DNA from 3 places in the Tumebacillus sp. BK434 genome. Region 3 is predicted to be linked to each of the others. Evidence: riboswitches for the same ligand, from Rfam matches in the RefSeq annotation. Region 3 holds a riboswitch; each other region holds the start of a gene.
What was found. A riboswitch is a leader RNA that binds a small molecule or an ion and turns the genes downstream of it on or off. The one in region 3 is predicted to bind cobalamin.

Region 1 (6,240 bases), on a different contig from region 3:
TTGCCGCCGCCGGACGGCGTCCCTGCAGCAGGCGCTGGCGGGTTCGCCCCCGGCTTCACGGACGGGGTGGCGGTGTTTGGCTGCTCCGGTTGTTTTTCTGCGCCCTGCGCGGTTGACGGCTCTTTGGCGTCGTCTTTCCGGTCGGCAGGCTGTTTCTCCTCGGCTTGGCCTGTTTGTTCCGCTTTCTTGGGGAGCATTTCCTGCTCCGGGAGCTGCACGACCTGTTCCGGCAGCTCGGATTCTGGTTGCTTCGATTCGTCTGCGCTGCCGCAAGCGGTAACCAAGAAGGCAAGCGCAAGAAAAAGTCCAAGGCGTGTAGTGAGCTTCATGGTGCCTGTTCCTCCTGTTCCGTTCGTACCGTTGTAAAAAGCGGGGAGGCTCAACATCTTGAGCCTCTCCCGTACAGCGTACTATTTGCTTTGTTTGTTGATGACATTGACGATCGCCGTCGCCACTTCCGCGCGGGATGCGACGTCATGCGGACGGAAGGTGTTTTCCGCGTCTCCTGCCAGCAGCCCTTTATCGACCGCCGTCTTCACGTACGGCTGTGCCCAGCCGCTGATGCTGTTCCGGTCGTAGAACGGCAGCAGGTTCTTGGTGTTCGAGAGCTCGACGCCGGAGAAGTTGACGAGGACGACCGCCAGCTCTTCGCGGGTCAGGCCGGAGTTCGGACGGAAGGTGCCCGCTTTGTCGCCGCTCATCAAGCCGCGCTCGACCACCGTTTCGATAAACGTCTTGTAGCCGTTCGTCGCTTTGACATCGGAGAACGACTTCGTGCCGCCAAAGTTCAGGTCGCCTTCTGCCAGCGCAAGGATCTTTGCCAGCTCGGAGCGGAGCACGGCGCGCTTCGGCTCGTATTGACCGTTGCCGTTGCCGCTGACCACGCCTTTTTTCGCCAGGTCGAGAATCGAAGATTCCGCCCACTTGAAGCTGCCGAGATCGTCGAACAATGCGTTCGGGTTGCCGACGAGCAGGTTCAAGGTGCCGGTGCGCAACAACTGCGGCACGCCGGTCACGCTGTCCGTCTTGTCGATGTAGAGCTGCAGCAGACCGGCCTGATCCGCTTGCAGCGTCGCCGTGCCTTCTGCGTTGGTCTCGGTGAGCTTGCTGCCATTAGATGCAGTCCGCACGTCCGCTTTGTCGATCTTGACGGTGGAGATGATCGGGTTCCACTCTGCGTCATAGGTGGTCTGCTCCGCCGTGACGTTTACGGTGAACGGAGTGCCGACGGTCGGGGACTTGGTCGAGAAGCTGACTTCCGGGAACAGGGTCTGCGTGTAGTCATAATAGCCCCAGACCACTTCGTCGCCGTCTTTGAGTTCAAACGTTTCGGCAGCAACGCCCGGCGGCTTGCCGTTGACCCAGACCGACCAGCCGGAGTTGGCGTTGAGCTCTTTTTCGGCGAGCTTGCCAACCTTGGTGATATAAGAGCCAAATGAAAGCGTTTTCGCTTCGTAGGTTGTGCCGTCTTGAGCGAGCAGCTTCATCAACGCGCCCATCGCGGTCGGCTGTTGCATGGTGATCACTTCACCGACGTTGTTTTTAAAAGAGGACTGGCCCACATTCAAGAGAACTTCCTTGTGGTCGCCATTGAGGCCGGCCAGGCGGACTTTTACCGTCGCAGTATCGTCCGCCGCAAATACGGATGCTTGCGGGGCGAGCAAGACGGTCGCGAGCAACAGGCTCGCGATACGTTTTTTCATCTTCATAATCTCCTTTCGGGATCGAAAAAATAAAAACTCCCGCCCTTGGGGGCCGGGAGTTGACGGTGTCGTAGGAGCAGGGTATTTGGGCATCACAATCCATGCAAAAAATAGCCTGGTTCCTGTACCTTCCCGCCGAAAGCACCAAGGGACTTGTTAGAAGCAGGTTTCCTGGCTGACGGGTCTGCCGCGTGCTCACACCTTCTCATCCGTCACCCGGACAATGGCATCTGTGAGTGCGTCGCCGTTTACAGTAGCGGGGGCTGCAGTGGATTTGCACCACTTTCCCTTCTCTTCTAACTACAGTGGTAGTTTATCATTTCGCCCGTTGCTAGACAAGAGAAAAGACCAGCCCGCAGGCCGGTCTTACTGTTCCTCAAAGCGGTCTTTGCGCATCTCCGGCACAGCTCCGAGCGGCAGGAAGGCCGCGCGGGAGTTGATCAGAGAATGGTCGATCAGCGAATTGTAGTTGTGCACCATGTCGAGGACTTTTTTAAAATCTTCTTCGGTGTTGAACTCGCCGCGCAGATGGGTGTCAAACAGGGACAATGCGAACTTGCGGTCCGCTTTCGCCTTGTCGATCGCGCCTTGCATGCGAGCGGCCCGCTCGGTGTCGCCGAGCGCTTCCTGCCCTTGCTTCTCGATGGTAAACGCGCCGATGGCAAAGTTAGCCGCTGCGACCGCCGCCTGGATGACCATAAATTCGTTGGAACGGAAAAGTGCTTCGGTAAGCATGAGAATCACCTCGTAGGTAGCTTTCTTGGTTTCAGTTTAGCCGAGTACGGGGTGCAGGTCAAATGTACCTCAGCCGATCAGCGAATAGCCGCCGTCGATGATCAGCGTTTGGCCGACGATCATTCGCGACTGCTCCGTGCAGAGGAAATGCACCGAGTTGGCGATGTCTTCCGGTGTGACCATGCGACCGGCCGGCGTGCGGGTGATCGCATCGCTGATCATCTCGTCGCGGTTGGGGAAATGGGTCAGGGCGTCGGTGTCGACCGCCGCGCCGGAGACGGCGTTGACGATGATGTTTTTCGCCGCCAATTCTGCGCCAAGGTAACGGGTCAACGATTCCAGCGCCGCTTTCGACGTGCCGACCGCCGTGTAGTTTTTCAGAGCAAAACGCGAGCCGAGCGAAGAGATCGCCACGATCGAGCCGCCGCCGCGCGCTTCCATCAGCGGCACCGCTTGCTGGGCGAGGAACAGGAGGGCTTTGGCATTGATGTTCAGCGTCCAGTCCCAATGCTTTTCTTCCACTTCCATCGCCGGGAGCTGCACGCCCGATGCGGCGTTGGAGATCAGGATGTCGAGGCCGCCCATCGTCTCTTTGATCTCGTCGAAGAGCAGGTGGATCTTGTCGAGGTCGCCGACGTTTGCTTTGATGATGTGGCATTTGCGGCCCATGCTCTGGATCAGCGCCTGGGTCTCTTCGGCCGGCTTGCGGTTGCGGAAAAAGTTGATCACGATATCAGCGCCTTCGCTGGCCAGTTTCAGCGCGATCGCTTTGCCGATGCCGCGAGAACCGCCGGTGATGAGTGCTGTTTTGCCTGTGAGTGTGGACATGATGAAGGAATCCCTCCGAGTTAGTAGTTGGTCATAAGAGCAAGTATATCATAAAAAAGCTGCTTCTTCGCAGAAAACGAAGAAGCAGCGATTCTCGTTACGCGTATTTGCGGTAGAGCAGCGCTCCGCCGGCCAGCAGGCACAAGGCCAGCCCGACCCACGGCAGCATCGGCGGCTCTTCACCCGTTTGCGGCAGCGTTCCTCCCGGTGCCGGTTGCGGCTTCGAACCTTCACCCGTGTTCGGTTTGCCCGGCTGCGAAGGTTGGCCGGTCGGTTGACCCGGTGACGGATTCTTCGCTTTGACCAGACCCGCGCCGATCGAAAGGTTGGTCTCCCCTTCGCCGAGCGTCACCGGAGCAGTCCAGCCGGTCGGTTTGGCGTTGGAGTCCGCATTCGGGTCCGAGCCCACGCCGTCCTTGGTCAGGCCGTAACCGGCCGGAACGATAAATTTCAAGCTGTATTCGCCTTTCGGAAGATCAAGGAACTCATAGAAGCCGTGCTGGCCCATGAACATCTTGGTCTTCGTTGTGGCGATCAGCTTGCCTGTTTTGTCATACAGTTCGACGGTCACACCGTCCATGCCTTGTTCAGACGGGTCATGAATGCCGTTGGCATTGGCGTCGAACCAGACAAAGCTTCTGATCTTGCCGAGTTTCAGTTTCGGCGGCTCTTCACCTTTATCCGGCGGCAGGCCGAGCTCGATCAGACCCGCATCGATCGAAGTCTTTGCTTCGCCGATGCCGAGCACGAACAGTCCGGTGCGGCCGGTGGCAGGATTCGCATCCGAGTCGAGGCTGCGCGATGCGCCCATGCCCGGTGTGGTAAATTCAACAGTTGCCGACGGCAGCACGAAGCGGACTTCATAGCTGCCTGCCGCCAGCTTCTCGAATTGGTACCAGCCCGCTTTGCCGTTCATCGTGCGGGTGACGGTCGAAGCGATCAGCTGGTTTTTGTCGTTGTACAGTTCGACGGTGACGCCGTTTTGGCCGACCTCATCCGCATCTTGCACGCCGTTTTTGTTGGCATCGATCCAGACGCGGTCGCCGATGCTGCCCTTCGGCAGCTCAGGCTCAACCACGACAGGCGGCGTGACCGGCGGCACGACCGGCGCTTTGTAGTAGCCGGCGTCGATGCCGGTGAGATGCTCGCTTTGCCCGAGGGCAAACACGTTGGTCTGGCCGTTCGCGTTGGCGTCAGAGTCCACGCTGCGGTCTGCGCCCTGCATGGTCTTCGTTGCCGGGAACGGCAAGATGAACTTCACGTAGTAGTTGCCGGCAGCCAGATTCTCGAAGGAATAGTAGCCGCTGGCGCCTGCGCGGTCAGCGGTGACCGTCGTGGCGATCAGGTTGTTCTGATCGTCATACAGCTCGACGGTGATCAGGTTGACACCGTTTTCGCCAGGATCTTGTATGCCGTTGTTATTCTTGTCTTCCCAGACGAAGTCGCCAATCGACGCGTCGCTCGGCACGTCGTTGATGCCTGCGTCGATCGCCATGTTCTCCTCGCCTTGCGCCAGAGTCACAGTGCGCGTCGACGGAGTGGTAAACGCTTTTGTCGGTGCCGGCAAGGTGAAGCGAACTTCATAGGTGCCCGGATTCAGCTTTTCGAACAGGTACACGCCGTCCTTGCCGCCAATCGTTGCGGTGGTCGTCGTGGTGAGCAGTGTGCCGCTGTTGTTGTAAAGGGAGACCAGCACCCCGTTCACGCCGTTTTCACCGGCATCCTGCACGCCGTCACCGTCAGCATCGAACCAAACGGTGTCGCCGAGCTTGGCCTTTTTCGGGACGAGCGGGAAATCGGCGTTCAGATGCTGTTCGCCGTCAGCCAGCGTGATCACGCCCGTTTTGTCAGGTTCATACGCAGCAGGCGGCACGACAGCTACCACATAGTCGCCCGGATCGAGATCCGGAAAGAGATATGCACCCGGGTTGCCATTGAAGTCATTCCCGGTCATCGTTTCCGAAATCTTCGTGCCATCCGCGTCGCGCAGCTCCAGTTTAATGCCGTTGATGCCGGTCTCCGCGCCATCCATCACACCGTTCTCGTTCTGGTCATACCAGACGAAATCGCCGATGCTCGCCTTCGGTGAGGAGAGGATGGTAACGCCGACCTTCAGCGGTTCGGAAGCGAGGAGCGACTCGCCCGTCGCTTTGTTCATCTTGTACGCAAAGGAGTTCCACGCCACTTCCCCGCCGGTCGGTGCGCCGACCGGCGCTACCATCGGCCACTCGAGCGTCGTCATGTTCAGCGGGTCGATGATGAAATCGGGATCAAATTGGAATTTGATCGCGGTGACCGACGTGAGATCGGCCGGCGGCGTTGCCAGCCAGACCCCGGTGTCAACACCGTTCGAGTCCATCGTGATATTCGGCGTCGTGGAATAGGCCACCGTCACATAGTTGGGCACTGTGACCTCACCGGTCAACAGCGGGCCCCACTGGCTGCCGCGCGGAGTCGACACCCGCACCCCGGTGTCCCCGATGCGCGAGAACTTGTTGACGATCTTCAAGTTCTTCGTCGGCACGTTGCCCACGTTTTGAATCTCCAGACGATACATCGTTCGTCCGCCCGGCGTGGTTCTGCCGACAGTCGGGAACTTGCTCCAGTCGTTGTCGAGCTCGCCTTTGATCAGCAGCTCCGATTGCAGAGCGGTCGTTTCGTCGACGCTGACACTTGCCTGCGATTCTACTGTGTAGTAACCGCTCGACCCACAGGTTTTGCAGCCCATATTTTTGAATCCCGAGTCGTTCAAGTAATGCGGAGACCTGACCTGCATTTTGTTGATCAGGTCTCCTTTCGGCGCACCCGGTTTGACGATCGCGGTGAACTTGATAGTCACCTCTTCGCCTTTGGCGAGAATGTACGGGTTCGAAGCATCCCAATACCAATTCAGCGTGGTGGTGCCATCCGGCTCAGCGGTCGGCGTAAAGTGCGGCGCAGGCACCCCGGCTGTCGTCACGCTCCAACTGCCCGG
Region 2 (6,240 bases), on a different contig from region 3:
ATTTTTTTATGTCCAAACCTCTCTACTTGACAATGGGAATCACTTTAAAATGGTGTAGTTTGTATATCGACTATTGTCTAGGAAAGGTGTTTGGGAGCATGAGATCCTTTGTTGCAGGTCAAGATCGGTCCCTTGCACGTCTTCCCGTGGAAAGGGCGGCCGTGGAAGCACAATCTGCGCGAGGTCGCCGCTCTGTTTGGCGTCCCCGGTGTGGCTGAACGCTGGCTGGACTGGTTTGAACAGAAAGCCGCCCACGTTCGCACGCTGCTGCAGGCCCAATATGGCGATGCTCAGCGTGGGCACGATCCCGTTTCTCGGCCTGATCATTCCGAACACGGCCAGAGCATCTCGTTTGAGTACATCGCAGAGAAGAACCTGGAGTACCTCTTCGTCATCGACCGCGGTTCGGTCGTCGAAGGCCAAACGAAGACCACCGCTCAGCAGCTGGCGGAAAACGAGTTGGTCAAGAAGACGAAAGCGTTTACGAACAACCACATCGTCTACCTCGACTCGAACTACTGGTACCTCTCCGGCGGCGGTCTGGAGTCGGTCGGCGCGATGATCGACCAAATCTACAAAGCGTACAACTAAAGCCAAAGCATAGCAAAAGGCACCCGGTATCGGGTGCCTTTTTACATGTTTTGCAGCAGTTTTTTAAAAGCGGCCGTGTCGCGCGGCGGCGGGTGCTGCTGCCGGACCGCAGTGGGCAGCGAGCTCCAGAGGTCATAGAGGATCGGCAGGTCCATGCCGTACTCGGCGATCCGCGCGGCTTGCGCAAACACTTCCTCCGGCGTCCCTGCCATGACACAGGCGCCTTGATCAAAGACGAGCACCCAGTCGGCGAACGAGAAGGCGAGGTTCATGTCGTGGGTCGCCATCACGGTGGTGATGCCGCGACGATGGATGCGATGAAGTTCGGCGAGCAGCTGCTCCTCCGAGCGGCGATCCAGATAGGCGGTCGGTTCGTCGAGCAGCACAAGCCGGGGTTCCAGCGCCAGGACGCCGGCCAGCGCCACGCGTTTTTTTTGCCCTAAGCTCAGGTGGTGCAGCGGCGTGTCGGCCAGCGGCAGGAGCTGCAGCTGCTGCAGGATGGCTTCTGTGCGCGCCGCGATCTCCCGTTCGGGGAGCTTGGCGTTGCGCAGTCCGTAGGAGATGTCTTCATACGGCGTGTTCAGGATCAGCTGCTGCTCCGGATCTTGGAACACCAGTCCGATCTCCTGCCGCAGCTGTTGCAGGTCTTTGGAGCGGTAGGACAGCGGCGCACCGTTCCAGCGCACCTCTCCGGACTGCGGGCGGGCGATGCCGATCGCTTGCAGAAAAAACGATGATTTGCCGGAGCCGTTTTGGCCGCAGATCACCGTTTTTTTTCCGGCCGGGATCGAGATGCTCAAGTCCCGCAGCGCCGGTTGACGGGTTCCGGGGTAGGTATAGCGGAGATCTTTCGTCTCCAAAAGTGTGCTCACAACAAGTCCCTCCAGCGAATCAAGAATTCCAGCCCGGCCAGCACCAGCAGCCCGCCCGCACTCTCCGCCAGATAGCGCCTGGGGACGGGCTGGGCACGGGGCGGGGCGAACGGGATTTCGTCGGCAAACCCCCGCGCGACGAGGCCGTGCGACAGTTTGGCCGATTGCTGCATCGCTTTTTGAAACAGCCGCACGACCAGCCGGGCGGTGTCCCGCAACGCGCCGCCCGCTCCGGCATACCCGCCGCGCGCCCGCTGCGCGGTGGTCATGTCCTCGGCGATGTCGGCGAGCAGGAACAGAAAGCGGTAGGTGATCAGCATCAGCTCCAGCACCAGCTGCGGCATGCGCAGGCGTTTGAGCACCTGCAGCAGCTCCGGGAGCGGAGTGGTCAGGATCAGGAACAACATGGTGGACAAGCAGGCGAGCACCCGGGTCAAAATCGTTCCGGCGCGTTCGAGGGCTGCTGACGGCACAAACATTTCGTATCCGCCGAACAGCTCCGCGTCGAACAGGCGCGGCGTCGCACTGCCGACCGGGCCGAACTCCAGCAGGAGCGCAGGCAGGCTGAGGATGAAAAACAGCCCGGCCGCGCCGACGAGGAGCAGATAATGCCGAAGCGAGATCCCGGCATAGCGGACGACCCACACCAACAGCCACAGCGCGATCAGGAGCTGCACCGGCGGGTGGGCCAGCGAGGACAAGGCGAACAGCAGAACGGCAAAGCCGCATTTCCAGCCGGGGGAAACGGAGCGGAACGCGTTGGTGTACGACAGGGTGTCGATCCGTTTGATCATTGGGAATTCGTTTTGGCAGACTTGCTTCGTAACACGCCCGCCGCATAGCCGATAAATCCGGCGCCGAGCGCGGCTTGCAGTGCGAACAGCATGCTCTCCGTCTCGCCGGGCAGTTCGACGAGCGCGTTGAACCACGGCTCATAGGACGGGTCGATGGTGAGGATCATCTCTTCTGCCGCGCCGTCCGCGCCGCCAAACTCCGCTTCGATCAGCACGAGCGGAAGCAGGGCGAGCAAGACGACCGCGGCGAGCATCAGGATGTTTTTCGTACGGTTTTGCATCAGCGGGCAACTCCTTTCATGGTGCGTTTCAGCAGGGACAGCTCCTCCGAGTTGAACGATTGCAGCCAGTTCCAGACCAGCACGGTGAGCAGGCCTTCGCTGATCGCCAGCGGGATCTGCGTCACCGCAAAGATGCCGGCGAATTTGGCCAGAGAAGCTGCGAATCCGCCAGCTTCCGACGGGAAGGCGAGCGCCAGTTGGATCGACGTCATCACATAGGTCGAGAGGTCGGCCAGCATCGCAGCCGCGAAGATGGCGAGCTTGAGCTTCCCGGTCGCTTTCAGCACCAGCTTGAAGAAGAAATAGCCGACAAACGGGCCGACGACCGCCATCGAAAAGGCGTTGGCGCCAAGCGTGGTCAAGCCGCCGTGCGCGAGGAGCACCGCTTGGAACAGCAGGACGATCGACCCGATCACGCTCATCGGGAGCGGACCGAACATCACCGTGCCAAGCCCGACGCCGGTCGGGTGGGAGGAACTGCCCGTCACGGACGGCAGCTTCAGCGCGGACAGGACAAATGTAAACGCGCCGGCCAGCCCGAGCATCAGTTTCAACTGGGGCGCTTCTTTGGTGATCTTGACCAGCGCGCGCAGGCCCAGTACGAAGAACGGCAGGAACACCGCCCACCAGAACAGGGACCAGCCCGGCGAGAGGAAGCCTTCCATGATGTGCATGGCATAGGCGGATTCAGCAGAGTTCAGATAGAGGTACAAGGTCAAGGCAAACGTGACCAGCACCGGGATACAAGTGCGCAGTTTCATGTTGATTCATTTAGCCTCCGATCGTGTGAAAACCTAAAAAAGACCAATCCAGCGAACGTGGATTGGTCTCTGCACGCAAAAGAAAACGACAACACATTGTGTTGTGGCTCCGATACGTACACCGCTCCTTTCCGCGAAGGGTTGATGGGTGTAACAAACGAGGTAGGTCTCCTGGCTTAGGATCATCATGCTCATTCGCCTTCCCCGATCTGAGACCGAGTGGCTTCCGGAATGAGAACTCCCCATATACAGTGGCGGGACCGCTCGGGATTTGCACCCGATTCCCTGTTACCCCTTGCTTTCGCAAAGGCACCTGTTTGCTCACGATATTTACTTGTCCGTTTTATACTATTCGCAGTTGCCGACGGGTCTCCTGCCTACTTTTGCAATTCTTGTTGCAGCAGGTACAGATACGTATCCATCGCGTGGTAGCCGAGGATGTTGCGCGGCAGGTTGGGGTAGTCGAGCGAGTTCACTTCGTACCCGCTGTTGACCTGATCGTATCCGAGCTGGTGGAACGGCACGGTAGGCACGATGTCCGGCTTGTTGAAGATGCGGAAGCTGTTGGGCACGAGCAGGTTGAACGTCGCGGCAAACGTCGCATCGCCGGTCATCGGCGCGGCGAACGAGTACAGCTCCAGCGGGAAGCTGGCATGTTTGGCGGCGATCCAGATCGCGGTCAGGTTGGCGATCGCACCGCCGAGGCTGTGCCCGCTGACGGTGATCGTCGTGTCGCCGGGCAGCGTTTTCAAGAACTCGTCCAGCGTTTGCAGCGCCGTATCGCCCGGCTTGACCGCTTTCAATGAGCGGAACATTTCGGTAAACCCGGACTCGGTGCGCCCGCCGTTCGGCACATCGGTGAACTCGACATGGCGCGCCTCAAAGTCGGCCAGCCAGTCCATCACGCCTTCGGTGCCGCGGAAGACGATTCCGTACTGGCCGGCATCGGCGGTGGACTGCACGAGGAAGCCGATGAATTGGATCTCGGAGAAAATGCCCGCAACGGGGTCGCTTTGCAGGTTGGCGACGACTTGCCAGCCGGCGGGAAGGTCGACCGCTGCAGGCGGGTTGGTGTTTTTGGTGTCGAGTTCATAGGTGCTGTACGCGCTTTTGACCAGTTCGCCCCAGAGGATGGCGGTCGATATGGAGTACGTGAGAGTGCTCATCTGGATCGCTCCCTATTTCCAAGTTAAGTACAACTTGATTATACACCAGCCAGTTCAGCAAGACGCTGTTTGGCTTGTTCAGTATAGGCGCCGCCGTGGTAGCAGATCACCGTGTCGATGTCGAAGGGGAGGAATTGCTGCAGGGAGCGTATCGCCGTCTCCATGTCCAGCGTGAAGAGCGGCGACGGCCCATTCAGTTGGCCCGCCTCCACAACCAGAGCGTCGGCTGCGATCAGCGTCTTGCTCGGCGCGTGGTAGAGCGAGAGATGGCCGGGCGTGTGCCCCGGCGTGTCGATGACGGTCAAGCCGCAGGGCAGCGCAGCGCCGTGCGCGATGGCGGTGTCGACCGGTGCGGTGGGCGGATTTTTCAGCAAGGACAGGAAGGCCTGTTTCCACTCGGCCGGCACTTCCGGCGGCAGCGACGCTTCCGCCTGCGCGACCGCTTCGTCGGTCAGCTTGAGCGGGCGCTTGGTGCCGTCCATGTAGGGGATTTCGATCGGGCTGGCGAGGACTTCGATCGGTTGTGCAGCTTCTTGGAGGATCGTGGGCAGAGAGCCGATGTGGTCGAGGTCTTGGTGCGTGATCACGACCCGGGTCAATTTTTCAAACGGCACGCCGGCTTCCTCCATCGCTGCGCGCAGCAGCGACAGTTGGCCGGGGTAGCCTGTGTCGATCAGGATGGCGTTCTCCTCGTCCCAGACCAGTGTGGGGTGGATCGTGTTGACCTCCCCCATCATCGTGGCGCTGATGGACAGCATTTTGATGTGCATGCGGTTCCCTCCACTCTTTTGAATTCCTTATGTTTCCATATTAAGGTGCGAATTCCTGCTCCCGTTCATTCCGTGTTAAAATGGAGCTAATTTTCTAACAGACGGGAGCCGGGCAGCGATGAGATTCGTTTCGCAAGGGAAAGGGAGCGCGGTGCAGCAAGCGGCGGGTGTGAAGCAGGCACGGACGGCGGGGGCGGCGCTGCATCCGATTCTGCAGATGCAACAGCAGTTGGGCAACCGGCGCACGGGGCAATTGCTGCGCGGGCAGATGATGCAGGCGAAAATGCAGACGGCGCAGTTGATGAGGATTCGAAATACGGGCGAAGAGGTCAGCGTTGATGATTACCGCGTCTATGAGCTGACAGCGGCGAGGTGGCTGAAGGCGATCGCAGACGGTGAGGTCGAGGCGACACAGGAGGAGATCGAGGAACTGCAGGCGCTGCATGATTCGCTGCAGGATGACACGGGCAGTGAGTTCGATCCGACCGACATGCTGAACCCGGACCAGCAGGAACTGCTCGATCAGATGCGGCCGGTGTTTGAGGCGCGCGTGGCAGAGCGAAAAGGTAAGAAACTGCCGGGGAAAATGGTGCAGGGTGACCTGCTGGAGCATTACACCTCCACACAGTCGCACGACATGGAGATCGAAGAGGTCAACGCGAACGAGTACCACAAGAACATCCCGGCCATCGACCATCTGCGGGACCATTCGACGCACCTGTTCGTGCAGGACAAACTGCATCTGTCTGCGCATACGGCGAAGATCGAGACGTACCGGGCGCATTACGCAAAGCGCGGCACGATGGGAGCCAACCTCGTCAAAGCGATGGCGGCCGACGGCAAGCGCGGGGATCATATCCGCGCCCTGTTCTCAGATGCGATCAACACCGATTCCTGGGTGCATAAGGACACGTTGCAGACCATTTACAACAAAGTGAGCAAATATCGCAAAGATGACGAGATCTCTGAGATCAAGGACGATGACGATCTGATCGAGTTGGCGGC
Region 3 (6,240 bases):
CCATGGGGAATCTCCTCTCGCAACGCATTGACATGGTCTAGCACATCGTCAAAATCATGGAAGGCGACGCCGTATTCCAGCTTGGGACGGCCGATGACGATGACATGGAGGCCGAGCTCGAGCGCGGCGTCCACTTTTTCGTCGACCGCACCTTGCTGACCGCTTTCTTTGGTGATCACGACGTCCGTCTTGTATTGGCGGTAGAGCGCGGTGTTCAGCTCTTTGGAAAAGGGGCCTTGCATGGCGATGATGTATTTTTGTTCGAGGCCGAGCTCGGCGCATTTTTCCATGTTGTCGAGGCGCGGCAGCATACGGGCGGTCAAGGTGACGCCCTCTGCGCCGAGCAGTCTTTGGGTGAAGATCTGCAAAGTTTTGGAGCCGGTGGTGAGCATGATGTTGCCTTTGAGCTCCGCCGCTTTTTCGGCGGCGGCAGCGTAGTCGTCGACGAAGTGCAGGCGCGGGTTGTGCTCGAAGGTGAGCGTTTCGCGCTCGAAGCGGACGTAGGGCACGCCGCAAGCTTTGCTGGCGGCGATGGCGTTTTTGTGCGCTTCTTCGGCAAACGGGTGGGCGGCGTCGACGACGAGATGAATGTTGTTGGCTAGGATGTAGGCGGCCATGTCGTCAGCCGTCATGCGACCGATGCGGACGGGGATGCCTGCTTCCGTCAGCGAGTTGGCAGCCGATTCGGTGACGACCGATGCGGTCAGGTCATGCCCGGCCGCCCGCAACAGCACGGCCAGTTCGCGGGCGTCGCCCGTTCCGGCGAGATGGAGGATCATTTGCGCGCCTCCTCGTGCTCATGGTCGTGCTCATGGTCGTGCTCATGGTCGTGGTACTCATGGTCGTGGTGCTCATGGTCGTGGTGCTCGTGATCGTGGTGCTCGTGATCGTGGTGCTCGTGATCGTGGTGCTCGTGATCGTGGTGCTCGTGATCGTGGTGCTCGTGATCGTGGTGCTCGTGATGGTGGTCGTGATCATGATCGTGGTGGTGATGATGGTGATGGTCTTCCATCGCAGCGAGGCGATATTTGCAGAGGTCGCAGTTCATCTTCGTCTCTCCGCTCGCCGCTTCCACCGCCCGCTCGCGGAGGATCGTCACGAGGTTGTCGTGGAAGCCGAAGTACTCGGCGAGCACCATCGGCACGTCCGGGTACTGCTGGGAAAATGATTCTGTCATCGCTTCCATCCGCTTGATCAGCACGCCGGTGAACAGGAAGTACGGCAGGATGTAGATCCGCTTCGCCCCCAGCTGCACGCAGCGCGCCACCCCACCGGCAAAATCGGGCTCGGTCACGCCGATGTAGCAGGTCTCGACAGTCTTCACCGGCACTTGCTCATACAGCAGCCGGGCGATCTTGCACAGATCGCTGTTCGCATCCGGGTCGGAGCTGCCGCGCCCGACGATCAGCACGGCATCGTCCGAACGCCCTTCCGCCGGGGATGCAAATCCGGCTTGGCCGAGGCGCGAGGTCAGGATGTCCAGCGCCTTCGCATGCACCCCGATCGGCTTGCCGTAGGAGAAGCCGACGTGCGGGTAGCGCTCTTTCGCTTCGTCGATCTCATGCGGGATGTGCAGCTTGGAGTGGCCGGCGCCAAACAGAATCACCGGCACCAGCGTCACATGCTCCGCCCCGCGGGCGACGCAGTTGTTGATGCCGTGCGGGATGCTCGGGGCGGCAAATTCGAGAAAGCAGGTTTCGACGATCGGGAACTCGCGGTCGAGCTCCGCCTCGACACGTTTGGCGAAAGCGAGCAGTTCCTCGTTGCCCTCCGGGTCGCGGCTGCCGTGTCCGACCAGCAGAATCGCATGTTTCATCAGCTTCATCCTCCTAGTCTCCGCAGACCGTATCGACGGTGACTGCGGGTACGTGTTCGTTGTGGTGGTAGCCGGCGACTGCGCCGATCCGTTTGAAAAACTTGTGGAAGCGCTCGTCAGGATGGCCTTTTTCCTTGTATTCGGCCAGCACGCGACCGACCGTGTCGACCAGCTCGTCGGCCGGAATTCCTTCTGCGACCGGCTGCGCGGCATGCGCGTTGCGGCCGATCGTCTTGCCGCCGAGGAAGAGGTCGAATTTGCCCCGGCGGTAGATGACGGCGATGTCTTCATGCGCCGAGCCGTAGCAGGCCATCGCACAGCCTGCGAAGCCGATCTTCAGCTCTTTGGGCACCGCCAGTCCGGCAAAGCGGGCGGCGATCTCCTCGGCCTCGGCGATCGACTGCGTTTTTTCGCCGTTGCAGAAGTCGCACGCTTTCACCTGCACCACGTCGCCGATCGGCTGCACGAGCAGCCCGGCCGCTTCCAGCTGGGAGACGACCTGGTCGGGCTCCTTGGTCAGCACGCGGAGCAGCACGTAGTGGTGCGGGGTGTATTCGATCTCGCCTTCGTCGCCCGCTGCGGCCATGAGGGCGGTCAGCTGTTTCGCGGTCAGCTTTTTGTTGCCGACGCCCGGCGAGACGGCGATTTCGAGGATCGCCGGCATGGTGTCGTACGGATTCGAGACGGGAGCATCCACCGCCTTCGTATTCACCACGCCGCGTTCGGCGAGCAGGGTCACCGCTTGCATCGCCAGTTCGAGCGAGTTGCTTCCCGATGCTTCCTGTTTCAAAACGGAAGACTGACGCTCCGAAAGGCCGCCGTGAAGCGCCCAAGGCTCGTGTTCTTCTTTCAGGCGCTCGTTCGCTTTGATCGGCTGCTCGGCTTTGTCGAGCGTGTATTTGCGCTGGTAGCCGCGCGGGGTGATCATTTTGCCGTCATAGACGAAGGTCGAGGTGTTGCCGATGATCACCGTGGTCAGCATCCCGATGTCATGCTCGAGCATCTCGCCAAGCGTGGTCAGCACGACCGACTGGCGGTCGCGGTAGGCGCTCTTCACGAGACCGACCGGCGTGTCGGCCGAGCGGTAGTTGAGCAGGATCTGCTGCGCCTCGACGATCTGGCGCGTGCGCTTGCCGGAGCGCGGGTTGTAGAGGGCGACGATAAAATCCCCCATGCCCGCCGCTTCGATCCGGCGTGCGATCAGCTCCCACGGCGTCAGGTGGTCACTGAGCGAGATCGTGCAGGCGTCGTGCATCACCGGCGCGCCGAGCAGAGACGCGCAGGAGTTGATCGCCGAGATGCCCGGGATCACTTCCACCTCCACGCCGTCCGCTTCCCGCCAGCCCTTTTGCACCAGCACTTCGTAGACGAGTCCGGCCATGCCGTACACCCCGGCGTCGCCGGAGGAGATCACGGCGACCTTTTTCCCGAGCTCCGCCTGGCGCACCGCTTCGATCGCCCGGCTGACCTCTTCCGTCATGCCCGTGCGGACGATCTCCTGATCGGTCAAAAGCCCGCGGATCAGATCGACGTACGTGTTGTACCCGATGATCACATCCGACTCCTGAAGCGCTTCCCGCGCCCGCTCTGTGATGTGTTGAAAACTCCCCGGCCCAAAGCCGATGATCAGCAGCTTCCCGCGCATCTCCTTCACTCCTTGTCAGCAAAAATGGCAAATAAAAAACGCCTTCTCAAAAGAGAAGGCGTCAGATGTCTACATGGGTAAACGCAGAAAAAACGTCCATGACAAACCAATCGACCATCCCTCTTATATCCCCGTAAGAAGGTATGGAAAACATGACAGGCAGGTCTCCTGACTTATGGATCATCACATCCTCTGCCTTCCCATTTGACACAGTGGCATGTTAGAGGATGCTCCCCAAATACAGTGGCGGGACCGTGCCGGACTTACACCGGCTTCCCTATTAAGCTCTTGCGAGCACCTGAACGTTATCCTATGCAGTTATCGAACGATTCAAAGTATAGGTGAAAAATCAAGGCTTGTCGAGACCCAAATCCGCAAATGTTGCCATCTCCGCGACCAGACGGCACGACGCTTCGAGCAGCGGCATCGCCAGCACCGCGCCCGTCCCTTCGCCGAGCCGCATCTCCAAGGTCAGCAGAGGCTGCAGGCCCATCTCCTGCAGCAAGACGAGATGGGCCGGCTCCTGCGACAGATGCGAGGCGAACAGCACTTCTTTCACCCGCTCCTCGATTCGGACCGCCACCAGCGCCGCCGCCGCTGCGATCACTCCGTCGACGAGCACCGCGATCCGCCGCTCCCACGCCCCGAGGACGACGCCGACCAGCCCGGCGATCTCAAGGCCGCCCAATTTGGCCAGCACGTCCAGCGGGTCGCTCGCATCCGGCCGGTTCACTTCGATCGCACGCTCGATGACGCGCGCTTTGTGCAGAACTTTCTCCTCATCGATGCCCGTCCCCTTCCCGACGAGCGGCAGCAGCGGAGTGTTGACCAAAACGGCAGCCAGCGCCGCGCTCGGCGTCGTATTGCCGATCCCCATCTCCCCGAGCGCGACCACCTGCACGCCTTGTGCGTACAACTCTTCCACCGTCGCCACGCCGACGGCGATCGCCAGCTCCGCTTCCTCGCGAGTCATCGCGGGTCCTTTGGCAAAATTGGCCGTGCCCTTGCGCACTTTGCGGGACAGCACGCCCGGCACCTCTCCCTCAACACGGCTGCCGACATCGACGACCCGCACCGCGCAGTTCATCTGCCGGGCCAAGACGTTGACCGCCGCCTTGCCGTTCACGAAATTCTGCATCATCAGCCCCGTCACTTCCGCCGGGAACGCGCTGACCCCTTCCTCCGTCACACCGTGGTCTCCGCACATGACGACGACGGCGCGCTTGTCCACGGTCGGGAACACCGTGCCCTGCAGGCCGGCCAGCCGAATCCCGATCTCCTCCAGCTTCCCGAGGCTCCCCGGCGGTTTCGTCAAAAAGTCCCAACGCTCTTTTGCCGCTTGCATCATCTCGCATCATCCCTTCTGTGGCTATAAAAAAACCAAGCCTGTGCAGGCTTGGCGCATGGTTCAATTTTCTAGCAAACAGACTACGGCAACTTTTGAAAAAAATCAATACGGAAAATCAATACTCAATGCCAAAAACGGCCGGGATGCCGTCCTCGTAATAATGCTTCACCGGGCTCATCTCCGTCACCAGATCGGCAAGTTCAATCACTTCCGGCTTGGCGCTGCGCCCCGTGATCAGCAGGTGCACATAGTGCGGACGATTCCGCATCACATCGAGCACCTCAGCAAGCGGCAAAACGTCGGCGACCGGAAAGCGCTCGATCGCCAGCGCGTTGTTCAGCTCATCCAGAATCACCACATCGTAGTCACCGGACAGCACGCTCTCCTTCGCGACAGCCCACGCTTTCGCCAGCGCCGCGCGGTGCTCGTCCGGCGTCTTCGTCCACGTAAATCCGATGCCGAGCTGGCGGATCTCCACGCCCAAGCGTTCCAGCGCGATCTGCTCGCCGTAGGTGCGCTCCGGCGACTTGATAAACTGCAGCACGAGCACCTTATACCCGCGCCCGACCGCGCGCACGCACAGCCCCAGCGCCGCCGTCGTCTTGCCTTTGCCGTCCCCGGTGTAGACGAGCGTCATGCCCTGCCGTTTCTCCCGCTCCATCCTCTCACTCCTCCCGATCCTGCTCCTTGTTGCTACTGCGCCATTTAAGCACAAAAGGCCTTCCGCTTCAAGTCTTCGCCATTTGTGAAATGATTCAGTGAGAGATCAGAAAGGTCTGACCTTTAAAGAGCTTCAGGAAACACTCGCCATCACACGGTCGCCAAACTCGCGCAGGTAATGCAGATAATCCCCATCCGGGCCGCTATAGTTATAGCGTTTGTTCGCCATCCGCACCACGACCAGCTCCTCCTCCGGCACGACCAGCACCAGCGGCCCGGTCACGCCGAGGATCTGGAACGACCCGTGGGGAACGGCGGGGCCAATTTCGCTTCGCGCGGCCGGACGGTCCTGCACATACCAGAAAAAGCCCATCGGCGGCAGCGCCGGGTCGGTGGGCTCTGGACTGTGCACACTTGTCGCCAATTGAATAATTTCAGCCGGCACGACTGGCCTGCCCTCGACCAACCCTTGCGTCAAATGCAACTGCCCCCACTGCGCCAACTCCCGGGCCGACACGAACAGATTGCGTTGCATACCGCCGCCGCTGCCGTCGGTGCCGAGATTGAGCTCCGTCCGCTCCGGAGCGTCCAAGATCACCTGCACCAGATGCTCCGACGCTTCTGTCCGCCAGCCCGTCTCCGTAAAGCCGAGCGGCACAAACACTTGCTCCTGCAAGATCTCCGCCACCGTCTTGCCCGTCACGCGCTCGATGATGTCGGTGATCATCACCACGTTCACCCCGCGGTACGCCCACGAACGGCCAGGCGCGA

Region 1: another riboswitch for cobalamin. It lies ahead of EV586_RS14545 (S-layer homology domain-containing protein); the one in region 3 lies ahead of cobJ (precorrin-3B C(17)-methyltransferase).
Region 2: another riboswitch for cobalamin. It lies ahead of EV586_RS18180 (energy-coupling factor ABC transporter permease); the one in region 3 lies ahead of cobJ (precorrin-3B C(17)-methyltransferase).

Annotation. Positions count from the first base shown of each region.
Region 1 covers NZ_SLXS01000005.1:172,373-178,612, forward strand. Annotated here, with positions in the region: gene EV586_RS14540 (DUF4430 domain-containing protein) at 1-329, opposite strand, end outside; gene EV586_RS14545 (S-layer homology domain-containing protein) at 411-1,703, opposite strand; cobalamin riboswitch at 1,849-2,039, opposite strand; gene EV586_RS14550 (hypothetical protein) at 2,070-2,438, opposite strand; gene fabL (enoyl-[acyl-carrier-protein] reductase FabL) at 2,508-3,266, opposite strand; gene EV586_RS14560 (SdrD B-like domain-containing protein) at 3,364-6,240, opposite strand, start outside.
Region 2 covers NZ_SLXS01000009.1:104,076-110,315, forward strand. Annotated here, with positions in the region: partial or broken gene EV586_RS21530 (ABC transporter substrate-binding protein) at 328-591, shown strand; gene EV586_RS18165 (energy-coupling factor ABC transporter ATP-binding protein) at 633-1,463, opposite strand; gene cbiQ (cobalt ECF transporter T component CbiQ) at 1,460-2,257, opposite strand; gene EV586_RS18175 (energy-coupling factor ABC transporter substrate-binding protein) at 2,254-2,538, opposite strand; gene EV586_RS18180 (energy-coupling factor ABC transporter permease) at 2,538-3,299, opposite strand; cobalamin riboswitch at 3,444-3,631, opposite strand; gene EV586_RS18185 (lipase family protein) at 3,677-4,465, opposite strand; gene EV586_RS18190 (MBL fold metallo-hydrolase) at 4,504-5,235, opposite strand; gene EV586_RS18195 (hypothetical protein) at 5,354-6,240, shown strand, end outside.
Region 3 covers NZ_SLXS01000003.1:439,264-445,503, forward strand. Annotated here, with positions in the region: gene EV586_RS10385 (precorrin-8X methylmutase) at 1-4, opposite strand, end outside; gene cobK (precorrin-6A reductase) at 1-779, opposite strand, end outside; gene EV586_RS10395 (sirohydrochlorin chelatase) at 776-1,816, opposite strand; gene cobJ (precorrin-3B C(17)-methyltransferase) at 1,830-3,461, opposite strand; cobalamin riboswitch at 3,603-3,778, opposite strand; gene cobT (nicotinate-nucleotide--dimethylbenzimidazole phosphoribosyltransferase) at 3,811-4,809, opposite strand; gene cobO (cob(I)yrinic acid a,c-diamide adenosyltransferase) at 4,925-5,470, opposite strand; gene EV586_RS10415 (serine hydrolase domain-containing protein) at 5,603-6,240, opposite strand, start outside.